DNA from 3 places in the Alishewanella sp. WH16-1 genome. Region 1 is predicted to be linked to each of the others. Evidence: predicted binding sites of a transcription regulator. Region 1 holds the regulator's gene; each other region holds the start of a gene.
The links. Region 1 encodes LexA, which represses DNA repair genes until DNA is damaged. Its sites were predicted from a motif close to TACTGTATNNNNATACAGTA; they were not measured.
Positions count from the first base shown of each region.

Region 1 (4,272 bases):
TTAACTGACTGCCTTTCAGCGCCGGGAAGATACCGGGTAAGCCACCACCAGTCGGTTGATGGCAAGCGACACACCAACCTTGATAAACTTTTTCACCGGTTGCCATCAGCTCCGCCATATCCATATTCATCGCCAGCAATTCGCGCTCGGCCGCTTTTTCGGCAGCGATCCGGCTCTCTTCCTGTGCCACCCATGCCAGATAATCTTCGGGGGTCTTGGCAATCACCACCACTGGCATAAAGCCGTGGTCTTTACCGCACAACTCGGCACATTGCCCACGATAAATGCCCGGTTCATCGACCCGGGTCCAGGCTTCGTTAATAAAGCCAGGATTGGCATCTTTTTTTATGGCAAAGGCAGGTACCCACCAGGAGTGAATCACATCATCCGAGGTCATCAGAAAACGCACTTTTTTACCGGTTGGAATCACCAGCGGCCGGTCAACTTCCAGCAGGTAGTTTTCACCTTTCGCTAATTTGTTTGCGATTTGTTCGCGCGGGGTGGCCAGCAGTGAGAAATACTCCAGGTCATGTTCCAGGTATTTGTAATGCCACTTCCACTGCGAGCCAGTCACCAATACCGTGACATCTGCCGCAGAGGTATCCTCCATCGCTATCAGGGTTTTGGTGGCTGGAATAGCCATACCGATCAGGATGACTACCGGAATGGCAGTCCATAGAATTTCAACCTTAGTGCTCTCATGGAACTGAGCTGGCTGCACTCCCCTGGCTTTACGATGGCGAATGATGGACCAGAACATGATCCCAAACACCACAGCACCGATAACACAGCAAATCCAAAATATGGTCATATGCAGGTCGTAAACCTGCTGACTGATTTCAGTGGCGCCTTTGGTCATATTTAAAGGCATGGATTTTGATGCGTTTGCCGATGCGGCAAAAAGCAGGGTCGGCAGCGACCAAAGCAGACAACGCGCGTTTGTCACTGTACTTCTCCTCTGTCATTTGCAAAGCAAATTGCAGAAACTAAGTACACAGAACTACACGGTTTTTTTACTACCCACCCAACCGAATCTATGTGCTATACCCTTCTTCCTTGAAGATACGGGGGTGTTAGCTGCCTTCACTTACCCCAGTCACATAGGGCTACTATGTTCTTAGGGATGCATTCAGTTGCCGCCTACCCGCATCGTCAATGCTATTGGGTAAATAAGTTTCGCAATTTTATTCTTGTTATTGTTTTTTGGGTTGATTTCGAGGCTAGCGCTGAAATCAGTAGTGGCACACCTGTTGTTATTTTTTCACCAGCTACCGTCTAAGAATTGTCCAGGAATTGAATTATGTAAACCCCTAAAATGCAAAAGCACCGATAAAACCAAATGGTCATACCAGTGCTTTGGGGAAAATAACTTATTGAGAACAGGTGGAATTATAACCAGCTGCCGTTACGGATCACGCCAACTGCCAGGCCTTCCACGGCGAAATGCTGCTGCCGTAAATCGACTTTTATCACCTGAAAATCCGGATTTTCCGGTAACAACAATACTTGATGGCCATCGCGCTGAAAACGTTTCACGGTGACTTCGTCATCAACGCGGGCCACGATCACTTGCCCAGGCAGCGCCTGATGTGTTTTATGTACGGCCAGTAAATCACCATCCAGAATGCCGATATCCTGCATACTCATCCCTTGCACCCGTAGCAGGAAATCCGCATGCGGCTTAAACAGGTTTGCATCAATCTGATAGTGATCCTGTACATGTTCTGCCGCTAAAATCGGCTGACCAGCAGCGACCTTACCGATTAAGGGTAATCCCAACTGTTCCGGTGCAGTGTCATCTTCAATCAGCCGGATCCCTCTGGACGTACCGGGCAACATCGCAATCACGCCTTTTTTTGCCAACGCTTTTAAATGCTCTTCGGCGGCATTCGCCGATTTAAAACCCAGACGCACAGCAATCTCAGCGCGGGTTGGCGGCATCCCGGTTTCACTTTGATAATCTTTAATCAGTTGCAGAATTTCTGCCTGACGTGGCGTTAATGGTCTAATCATGCTGGCTACCCATACAGTATTTACTGTGAGTATATACAGTCTTTTTCAGCTTGCCAAGTTTTCTGCCGCAGCAAAATTTGCCTCACCGATCAGCTATGCTATTCTTAGCGCCCATTTTTTCAGGTCAGTAAGGTTATGTTGTCAGGCTTGTCGCTGTTTACCAAACTGTTAAGTTGGCCGATCCGGCTACTGGTAAAGTTTAAAATCGTACCGGATAATCCAATCCATGAGCTGCAGATCTGCACTGACCGGCCATTATTCTATATTTGCCATACTGAGTCCGCCTCTGATCTGGCGACACTGCGCCGGGTTTGCCGCGTCCTGGACTTACCTGACCCATTAAGCCGGGTCAAGCTGGATGAGCAATCACTGCCACGCACGCTGTTTCTGGAACAGCCGCATCAATTGATTGGCGGTCGAGGCAAAACCCGGGCATTACAACAAGGCCAGCAGCTGTTGGCCGCTCATCTGGCTAATCCAAAGTTGCAGGCGCAGTTAATACCCGCAGCCATCCTCTGGGGTCGGGCGCCGGGCAAAGAAAACAGTATAAAATGGTTGCTTGGCGAAGCTCATGCCCCGAACTGGCTGGCAAAGCTGTTAATCGTACTGATTTCTGGCCGCCATACTCTGGTACGGTTAAGTAAGCCGGTCGACCTGCAGCAAATGGCGGCGCAGTTTGGTGCCGAACAGGAGATTGCCCGCAAATTGCTGCGCATGTCGCGGATCCATTTTTACCGGCAGCGGTTGGCCGCAACGGGTCCGAAACTGATCGCCAGAGCGCAGTTATTCAATGCCCTGCTGGCGTCACCGGCGTTAAAGCAAGCCATTGCCGACGAGGCCAGTAGTAAAAAAATCAGCTATCAGGCAGCGCAACAGGAAGCACGTAAACTGTTGCAGGAAATCGCTGCCGACTATCGCACCTCGACTCTACGCTTTGGCGACCGTATTCTCAGCTGGCTGTGGCAGAAATTGTATTACGGCATTAAGGTTACCAATGCCGACAAGTTACGCGATCTGGCGCAGAAAGGTCACGAAATCGTGTATGTACCCTGCCATCGCAGCCATATGGATTATCTGCTGTTAAGCTACATTATCTACCACCAGGGTCTGGTACCACCGCATATCGCCGCCGGTATTAACCTGAACTTCTGGCCCGCCGGGACCATTTTTCGCCGCGGGGGTGCCTTTTTTATCCGCCGCAGCTTTAGCGGTAATAAGCTTTATTCGGCGGTGTTTCGCGAATACCTCAGCCTGTTGTTTATAAAAGGCTACGCCGTGAAATACTACACTGAGGGCGGTCGTAGCCGCACCGGTCGGTTGTTACAGCCAAAAACCGGCATGCTGGCGATGACTGTGCAGTCGATGCTGCGCGGTATTGACCGCCCCGTCACCCTGGTACCGGTGTATCTGGGCTATGAGCACGTCATGGAGGTGAATACTTACCTCAGTGAATTGCAGGGCTCGGGTAAGCAGAAAGAGTCAGTGCTTGGCGTGCTGAAGGCCATTCGCAATTTGCGGGATTATGGTTATGGCTATGTCAATTTTGGTGAACCGATTTCGCTGAACCATTATCTGAATCAACAGGCACCGGACTGGAAAACCGAAATTAACCCGTTAGAAGCGCCAAAACCGCAATGGCTAAATCCGGTGGTCGCTAAACTGTCAGATCAGATTATGCGTCATATTAACCAGGCGGCGGCGTTAAACAGCATTAACCTGATTGCATTGTGCTTATTAGCCAGTGACGAGCAAAGTTTGACACGGCAGGAGTTAGAGCGGCAACTCGAAGTCTATTTGAACTTACAGCGTATGGTGCCATATCACGCGAATGTCAGTTTGCCAGAGCAAACGCCAGCCCAAATGATTGCCCATGCCGCCAAGATGCAGAAAATTCAGTTAGCCACAGACAGTTTTGGTGAACTGGTGAGCCTGAGCCCGCAACATGCGGTGCAGATGAGTTATTACCGTAATAACATTTTGCATCTGTTTATCATCCCGGCGCTGTTAGCCTCAGCCGTGCTACGGCAGCAGGAACAATCACAACAACAGCTACTGGCGATGGTTGAACAGCTTTATGGTTTACTGCGTCATGAACTGTTTTTATATGTGCCATCAATTAGCAACTACAGCAAACAACTGTTACAACAGTTAGTGCAGGCTGGAATGTTACAGCAGCAGGAGCAACGCTTTCTGGTGCCGCCGCAACATAGCCGTGAGTACTTTATGCTGGACCTGCTGGCACATAATGCCGAACACACC
Region 1 is NZ_LCWL01000145.1:62,416-66,687, forward strand. It holds gene coxB (cytochrome c oxidase subunit II) at 1-871, opposite strand, end outside; gene lexA (transcriptional repressor LexA) at 1,390-2,013, opposite strand; gene plsB (glycerol-3-phosphate 1-O-acyltransferase PlsB) at 2,149-4,272, shown strand, end outside.

Region 2 (4,272 bases), on a different contig from region 1:
GCACAAAAGCATTGCCCCCTCTGGCACTGATAGCCTCGCTTTGCGCCGCTTCCAGTGGCGAGGTAGGCACCGCAAAGGGTAACTTAGTGATAATCAGATTAGTTAATAAGTCACCGGGTAAGTCCAGGCCTTCTGAGAAACTCTGGGTGCCAAATAAAATGCTGGCGCCGCCGCCCTGCACCCGGCTTTTATGCAGGTCCAGTAGTGCCTGACGTGACGCTTCGCCCTGTACCAATAATGAAAAACCCTGTTGTCTTAGGGCGGCTGCCACCTCCTGCATTTGCCAGTAAGAGGCAAACAGCACCAGGCTGCCTTTTTTGGCATCCAGATAGCGGGGCAGTAATCTAATTAATTCCTGGCTAAAGTCTGCCGCTGTCGGCTCGCAGCGGGTGGTCGGTAAAATCATCTCTGCCTGCTCGGCGTAAGCAAAGGGGGAGTCGACCTGCAGACATTGTAGCGCAGCAAAATCCAGCAATCCGAGTTCACGTTTCGCATGCTCAAAACTATTCAGTAGTCGCAGTGTTGCTGAACAGAGTACTACGGCAAAGGCGGGTTGAAATAGCAACTGGCTTAGTTTATGGCTAACACTTAATGGGCTGGCGTGCAGATAAAGCGGGCTTTGCGCCGTCTCGCGGCTCAGCCAACGCGCCTGATTCGCGATGTCTTTTTGTGGTTGCGCGTAAAGTTGCCACAGCTGTTGTTGGTGCTCCAGACGTTGGCGCAGTAGGGCTAAATCGCCAATTAACTGCGGCTGGCTACGCAGCCGTTTCGGTTGTTCGTTGAGTTGTTGCTGCAACTCAGTTAGCAGCCGATCGCAACAGTTCAGGGCTTTGCTACTGCTCTCTGCCAGTGGCTCTGCCTGCTGTTGCCATAATTTGGGTAACGCAGCATGCACAAAGCGGTATTCGGTTTGCGATGCCTGTGGAAACCATTGTGGTAAATAATCACGTAAGCTGCGTTCCAGCGGTTTTAGCGTGGCCGCAAAGTCGCTGAGTAGGTCGTCAAGTTTAAGTAAATCTTTCAGGCTACGCTCCGGCAGCAAGCCCTGTAACAGTTGTAATTGCTTGCGCGCCTTTTCCAGCCAGACGTTTTGCTCAGTTAACTGCGCGCTGGCGCTGAGCAGCTCCCGGCCGCAGTCTGCCAGATGATGCGCTTCGTCAATCACATAGATGCACTCATCTGGCGCCGGCAATACCGAATTACCGGCCAGTAAGTCGGATAACAATAAGCTGTGGTTAACCACCAGTACCTGCGAGTCGGCAATTTCCGCCCGGGCCAGATGAAACGGGCAACCCAGATGCTGACGATGTTGTTTATGGCAGATATGCGCATCGGCCTGAATTTGTTGCCAGACGGTATCAGGTAATCCTTCAGCCAACGTATCGCGGTCGCCAAGCCAATGTCGCTGTTGCCAGGCGCTTAGCAAGCGCTTCAGCAGGCTTTGCGTTGCCTGATCCTGAGATAACTCCGGGCTGGTAAATAATACGGGTTGCCCGATCAGTTGCTGCAAGCGCCCGATGCAGGCATAGCGCTGGCGCCCCTTTACTAAGGTGTAATCAAAGTGCAGTCCGCTATGCTTGAGGAAGAACGGCAGCTCTTTATTAACCAATTGCTCCTGCAACGCCACGGTGGCGGTGGCGATAACCAGCTTTTTCTTTTGTGCCAACGCGTAGGGCAGAGTGCCTAACAGATAGGCCAGTGACTTACCAGTGCCAGTGCCGGCCTCAATGAGTCCCAACCGCTGCTGGCGATGATATTCGCCGGCGACAATTTTACTGATCTCAGCAATCAGTTTGTTCTGTGCCGGTCGCGCGCGGTAGCCGGGCAACTGTTGCTTGAGTTGCTGATGGCACTGCCGGATCTGTTGTTTTAACGGTTCTGAGAGCATGGGGGCTATTGATTATTCAAGTTGCATATCTGTATATTTTTACAGTTTGGCATTCTAGCTGTCTTTTCTGGCGCTGCCTAGCCCGGGGTTGGCATGGTTGGCGGTAAAGCGCCGTAGTCTGGCTTAGAACGACAAAACTACCTTGAAAAAGACGCTGCGAAGGTAATTTATCGTTATTATTTTGCTGCTGGTCGCGATAAATGCTCAAAATCGGTTGTGTGATAACTGGTAAGAGCAGTATTTTCCGGTAATTTTTTGTTTACAGTAAAAATCGACTGAAATTCGTGGTTGCTGCTTTACTAGACGCTATAGATCGTGCTTGTTTACGAAATTTACGTTTTATAAACCTTTATCAGCATGGCTTGATCGTTTTTTGTAAGCATAATGTATGACTGGCCTCGACCCCGCACTGATATCCGACGCACTCAGACCAGCCTTACTAAAAAATGTTCCGTAAAAGCGGTTGACCCTGCTGAAAAATTGCGTTTATTATCAGGGCGCGTTACTCGGGGTAGTTGCCAGTAAAAAGGCGGCGCCCGGCAAAAAACTTAGTAACTGAAAAACAGAATCACTAAACGTGGTCCAGGGAGAAATACATGTACTCAAATAATAAATTAAGCAAGGCTGTGCGCTTAGCCATCGCTTTCGGTGCCGCTTCAGCGTTCGCCGGCACTGCTGTCGCTCAAGAAGCACAGCAGGAAGAAGAAGCCGCTAAAGTTGAGCGGATTGAAGTAACAGGTTCACGTATCAAACGTACTGACCTGGAAGGTGCTTTACCGGTTACGGTAATTGACCGTGAAATGATTGATATGTCTGGCCAGCTGTCTGTATCAGACTTACTGCGTGGTACCACTTTCAACTCAACCGGTTCATTCCGTCCACAATCTGGTAGCTCAGCGCAAGGTACTGCATCAATCAACCTGCGTGGTTTAGGTGCTGACCGTACGTTGGTATTGGTTGACGGTCGTCGTCTGCCAAAATCACCATCAACTGGCGCAACCCAAGACTTAAACTCTATCCCTATCGGTGCGGTTGAGCGGGTTGAAATTCTGTCTGACGGTGCTTCTGCGATGTACGGTTCAGACGCTATGGGTGGTGTAGTTAACATCATTACCCGTAAAGACTTTAACGGTGTTGAGTTTAACGTCAGCATGGGTGAAGCCTCTGTTCCAAAAGAAGGTGGTGACACTGAAAGCGGTTCAGTCGTATTCGGTTCTTCTACTGCTAAAACCAGCCTGATCGGTGGTGTATCGTGGAACAGCCGTGACATCGTATTTGAACGCGATTACCCATGGGTAGTGCCAGGTAGTTCTTTATACGGTAATAACTGGGAAGATGTTGAAGAAGATCTGAGAGCAATACCTGGTGGTTGCACTGAAGAAAACTTTATTCCGACCACTATTGTTGGTTTCCCTCGCTGTCAGTATAACTTCAACGCAACTAACGCGAACGAAGCTTCTACCCGTAACGAATCTCTGTTTATCAAAGCCCGTCACCAGGTTACAGATGACTGGCAAGTTTATATGAATGCGTCAGTATCAAAATCTGGCTCATTCGGTCGTTACGCACCCGCACCGGACTGGGCCCCAGTTTCTGCGAACAGTGTCAACAACCCAACTAACCCGAATGCCTGGTTCTACAACCCAGCCAATCCAAATGCAGTGCCGTTCGATCCGTCTGTCGGAGCTCCTCAAGATATCTATATTTATCATCGCTATGCTGCGTTAGGTAACCGTGACGGTTATGTTAACAACGAAGGTACAGACTTCTTGGCCGGTGCTCAGGGTATGTTGGGTGGCGTAGATTTGGACTTCGGTGTACGCCGTAATCGCAGCAAAACTTACGATATCGGTTATAACTACATCGTTCGTTCTACCGCCTGGGATTATATCGAACGCGGTATCTATGACTTACAACGTCCTAGCCAGAACCCGGAAGAAGTTCTGAATGCGATGAAAGCGACGATTTCTCGTATCTCTTTCTTTAACCAGGACGAAGCCTATGTCAGCGGCTCATTCGACATGTTCGAACTGGGTGCTGGTATGGTACAAGGTGTACTGGGTGCTGAATACCGCAAAGAAGACTACAACGATCAGTACGATTCACTGTCAGAAGCCGGTCAGATTGGTGGTTCTGCGGGTAACTCAGCCGGTGGTGACCGTACTGTTAAATCTGCTTTCTTCGAAGCGCTGGTCCCAATCCTAGACAACCTGGAAATGTCAGTAGCCGGTCGTTATGACAAGTACTCAGACTACGGTAATGACTTCGCACCTAAAGTGTCTTTCCGTTTTGAACCAATGGATGGCATGGTATTACGTGCGTCTTGGGGCCAGGGCTTCCGTGCACCGTCACTGGACATCCTGACGCAGAAAACCACTTTCTCT
Region 2 is NZ_LCWL01000135.1:23,846-28,117, reverse strand. It holds gene dinG (ATP-dependent DNA helicase DinG) at 1-1,888, opposite strand, end outside; gene AAY72_RS14350 (TonB-dependent siderophore receptor) at 2,485-4,272, shown strand, end outside.
Region 2: the regulator LexA is predicted to act here: its motif matches at 1,916-1,935, upstream of dinG (ATP-dependent DNA helicase DinG).

Region 3 (4,272 bases), on a different contig from region 1:
CTGAGCGGTTACAAAAGGGCCTGGAGCGCGCTCATGCCGAGGGCATGGTGCAACGGCATTTTCGTCGCCACTATGGCGATATCGTTAACCGGCTACGTTGCGAACGGCGCCGGGTGCTGCAGCTGGAAAATCCAAATTTAAGCGAAGCCAGCCGTAAGGCGTTACAGCGTTTTGCTTATACATCGGAGCAGTTGCTGGCTGCTCCGGCTAAAGCTTGCCCGCCGCAATAAACATTACCTGGTTTAACAACATTCCTGCAACTTGCGCTCCAGTTGCTCAATCCGCTCCTGCGCCTGTTCACGATAACGGGTTAAGCGTTCAATAGTGGCAGCAGAGTTAGATTTAACAAAGTTAACCTGCTCTTCTAACTGCAACTTTTGTTTTGACCACTGATAACGCTCAGCCTGGATTTGTATGGCCTGATCGCGCTGCTGCTGCAGTTCGTCCCGCAATTGTTTAATGGTTTCGCGCTGTTCCGCCTGGTGATTCGCGGTCAAAGCGCTCTGATGTTTCAGTAAGGCGATCGCGGCTCTTAACTGCTCAACATTATCCGTGTGCTCATTCGCCGGTGCACTTAACATAGCTTTAAGTTGTTGCAGCTCGTGCTGTAATTCCGCTACCTGATCTGCCTGGCGCGCCGCCGCCGCAATAGCTTCGTCGCGTTCAGCTTCAAGTGCTTCCCGTGTTACTGAATCCTGTTTTACCGCCTGAGCCGCTGCCAGCTGAGCTTGCAGTTGCTGAATTTGCTGTTGCGCCGCCTGCAGGGCTGCTGTGGCTGCGCTTTGCTCTGCCTGCTGGGTGTGCAGCAGCGTACTGTTGTGTTGTTGTAACGATGCAATTTGTTGCTGCAGCTCTGTAACGATAGCCGGATCGGGCTGCGCAGGCTGTTCAGACAAGACAGCTAACTGTTGCTGTAGTTGCTGGTTTTGTTGTTGCAGATTATCTATTTGCTGACTCAGTGCCGTATCGGCGGCGTTAGCACTACCGGTTTTTAAGCTTGCCAGGATCTGATCGCGCTCAGCGGTGAGCTCGGCGCACTGTTCGGCATAATCTGCCAATTGCTGATGGATTTGTTTTTTAGACTCGAAATACTGGCGCTGTTGCTCGGCATTTTTTCTACGCAGGCTCTCGTGTTCTTCAGTCAGCGTCAGAGCTTTTTGTTGCTCCAGTTGCAGTTGTTGCTGCAGCTGCAGCAACTGATCTTGCTGTGCGGTAGCAGCTTCATTCGCCACAGTTAATTGCTGCTGCAACGCGACCAGCTGCTGTTCAGTGTGCAGCAGTTGCTGTTGCGCCTGCTCAGCTGCATTAACCGCGTGCTGCAACTCGCTAATTTGTTGCTGAGCACTTTGATACTGCTGCTGCAGTTGGTTTAACTGCTGCTCTTGTTCGGCCAAATTTTGTTGAGCGGCCAACAGTTGTTGCTGTAACTGTTGCGCTTGTTCAGCATGCTCGCCGCTGGCGGCAACTGCTGCTGTCAGTTCAAGCTGCAGCTGCTGAAAATGCTGTTGTTGGGTGTTCAGCTGTTGTTGCAGCTGTTGCATCTCTTGCGCTAACTGGTCACGCTCGGCACTGACAATAGCAAAATTGTCGGCCTGGGTTGCCAATTGTTGCTGTTGTGCCGTTAGCGCCTGTTCCAGTTCCGTTCTGCGTTGCTCGGTTTGCCGCATTTGCTGTTGCAGTGCCTGCACTTGTTCCACGGCTTTCACTTCGGCTTGTAACGCCTCTGCCAGCTGTTTCGTCAGCTGATCAGTTTGCCACTGCGTTTGTTTTTGTGCTTCGCGCTGAAACGCAGCAATAAAATCTTCACTAAAGCCGGACAGGTTGTCCTGCTGCCGCTGCTGCCCTTGCTCGGTGCGCCACTTTTTATAATGTGACACAACACTGGCTTGAGCATCTGATACTTTAGACAGCAAGTAATCCAGAGATACCGCTTTGCCGGAACTCTCTAAATCATCACAAATCCTTTTCACATCAGTATATTGCGACATGATTATGTACCTTTAACGCTAATAATTGGAGGCGCGGCGATTAACGACTGGCCCGGAATGAAAGCTTACGTAATAGCAGGTAGGACAGCAAACGCTGATTGCACAAAATTTACACAACGCAAGGGCTGTTTGATTGAAATTTACTAAAGCTTTGATAGATATCATTATTAATTTTTTGTTGGTAAATTCTTCAACAGAAAACACCGGCTCTACGCCGATCAAAATAACCCGAAGGTATTAGCACTCAAGGTACACCGTCAGATTGTTTTGCTATCACGGCATTTTCTGGCTAAAGTAACTGATTATTTATACAGTTATCTTAAGGCCTGTTGATCTGGTTATGATTCTCTATATCGCCGAAAAGCCCAGCCTGGCGCGTGCAATAGCCGCCGTTTTACCTAAACCACAGCAGAAGCAAGCGGGGTGCATCAGGCTGGCTAATGGCGATGTCGTCAGCTGGTGTGTCGGCCACTTGCTGGAGCAGGCTGAGCCGGAAGACTATGATCCCCGCTACAAAAAGTGGCAGACAGCGGATTTGCCAATAGTGCCTCAGCAATGGCAACTTAAAGCGCGTCAGGGTTGCGCTACACAATTACGTTTATTGAAACAACTGATCAAAGCAGCGGATACGCTGGTGCATGCCGGCGATCCGGACCGTGAGGGTCAGCTGTTGGTGGATGAAGTGCTGAATTGGGCCGGCACGGCGAAAAGTAAATTGGCCGCGACCCGGCGCTTACTGATTAATGATTTAAACCCGGCTGCCGTGACCAAAGCGTTACAGCAACTCAGAGCTAATAGCGATTTCGCTGCCCTATCGGCTTCTGCCCTGGCTCGCAGCAGAGCCGATTGGTTGTACGGTATTAACCTGACCCGGGCTTACACCCTGCAAGGCCAAAAAAGTGGTTATCGCGGTGTACTCTCGGTGGGGCGGGTACAAACGCCGGTGTTGGGTTTGGTGGTGCGGCGTGATGCCGAGATCGCTAATTTTGTCAGTACCACGCATTATCAGGTGCAGGCTCAACTGCAAACCGCCGCCGGGGAAAGTTTTAGTGCACTGTGGCAACCCAGTGCTGCCTGTGAACCCTATCAGGATAGTGAGGGTAGAGTGTTATCGCGGCAGTTAGCGGAGCTGGTACAGCGCAAAGTCTCTCAGCAGCCGGCAAAGGTGGAACAGCTAACGCGGCGGCAGAAGACATTAGCACCGCCGTTACCTCTGAATTTATCGACCCTACAGATTGAAGCAGCTAAACGTTATGGTTTGAGTGCGCAGCAAGTGTTGGATATCTGCCAGCAACTTTACGAGCAACAGCAGCTGATCACCTATCCACGCTCGGATAACCGCTATTTGCCGCAGACTCACCATCAGGATGCGCCGGCAGTGACGGCGGCTATTTTGCAGCAACTTCCAACGTTGGCAACGGCCGTCCGGCACGCGGATTTAAACTTACGCTCTAAAGCCTGGGATGATACTAAGGTTGAAGCGCATCATGCGATTATTCCTACCGCAAATAAGGTTGCACCAGGCCGCCTGGCGGCCAGTGCGCAAAAAATCTATCAGCTGATTGCCCACTATTATCTGGCGCAGTTTTATCCCGCTGCGCTGCAGGATGAACAAAAGGTCAACATCAGTATCAATGGCGGTCATTTTATCGCCACGGCGACAACCGAGCGGCAAGCAGGTTGGAAACAGTTGTTCCGGGCCGATCCCGACAAAGGTAGAGAAAATCCGCAGGCCGTCGCTGCGGAACCCGTTACGGCAACGGCTTTACCCACGCTCTCTGAGGGCCAGCTATTACACAGTGCCGATGCCCTGGTGTTGGAGAAACAGACGCAGCCACCGGCAGCCTTTACCGATGCCACCTTATTGGCGGCGATGACCGGGATTAGCCGCTATGTAAAAGATCCGGCGGTACGGCAGATCCTGAAAGACACCGATGGTCTTGGCACCGAAGCGACCCGTGCCGGCATTATCGAATTATTATTTAAACGGGGCTATCTGCTGCGGCAGGGTAAAACGATTCTGGCCACCGACACCGGCAAAGCGTTAATCGCGGCGCTACCGGAGCGCCTGACCTTACCGGATTTGACAGCACAATGGGAAGCTGCACTGGCCGGGATAAGTCAGCGCCAGCAGAGCTATCAACAATTTATGCTGCCGCTGCAGCAACAGTTGCAGCAATTGGTACAGGATGCAGCAACAACGGCGCACTTGCAATTAACGGCCAGTGCACCGGTTCGTTCCCGTAAACTAACCCAAAAGAATTATAAAAGGCGTGCAGCAACC
Region 3 is NZ_LCWL01000047.1:10,379-14,650, forward strand. It holds gene AAY72_RS04830 (hypothetical protein) at 1-230, shown strand, start outside; gene AAY72_RS04835 (hypothetical protein) at 243-1,988, opposite strand; gene AAY72_RS04840 (DNA topoisomerase III) at 2,329-4,272, shown strand, end outside.
Region 3: the regulator LexA is predicted to act here: its motif matches at 2,285-2,304, upstream of AAY72_RS04840 (DNA topoisomerase III).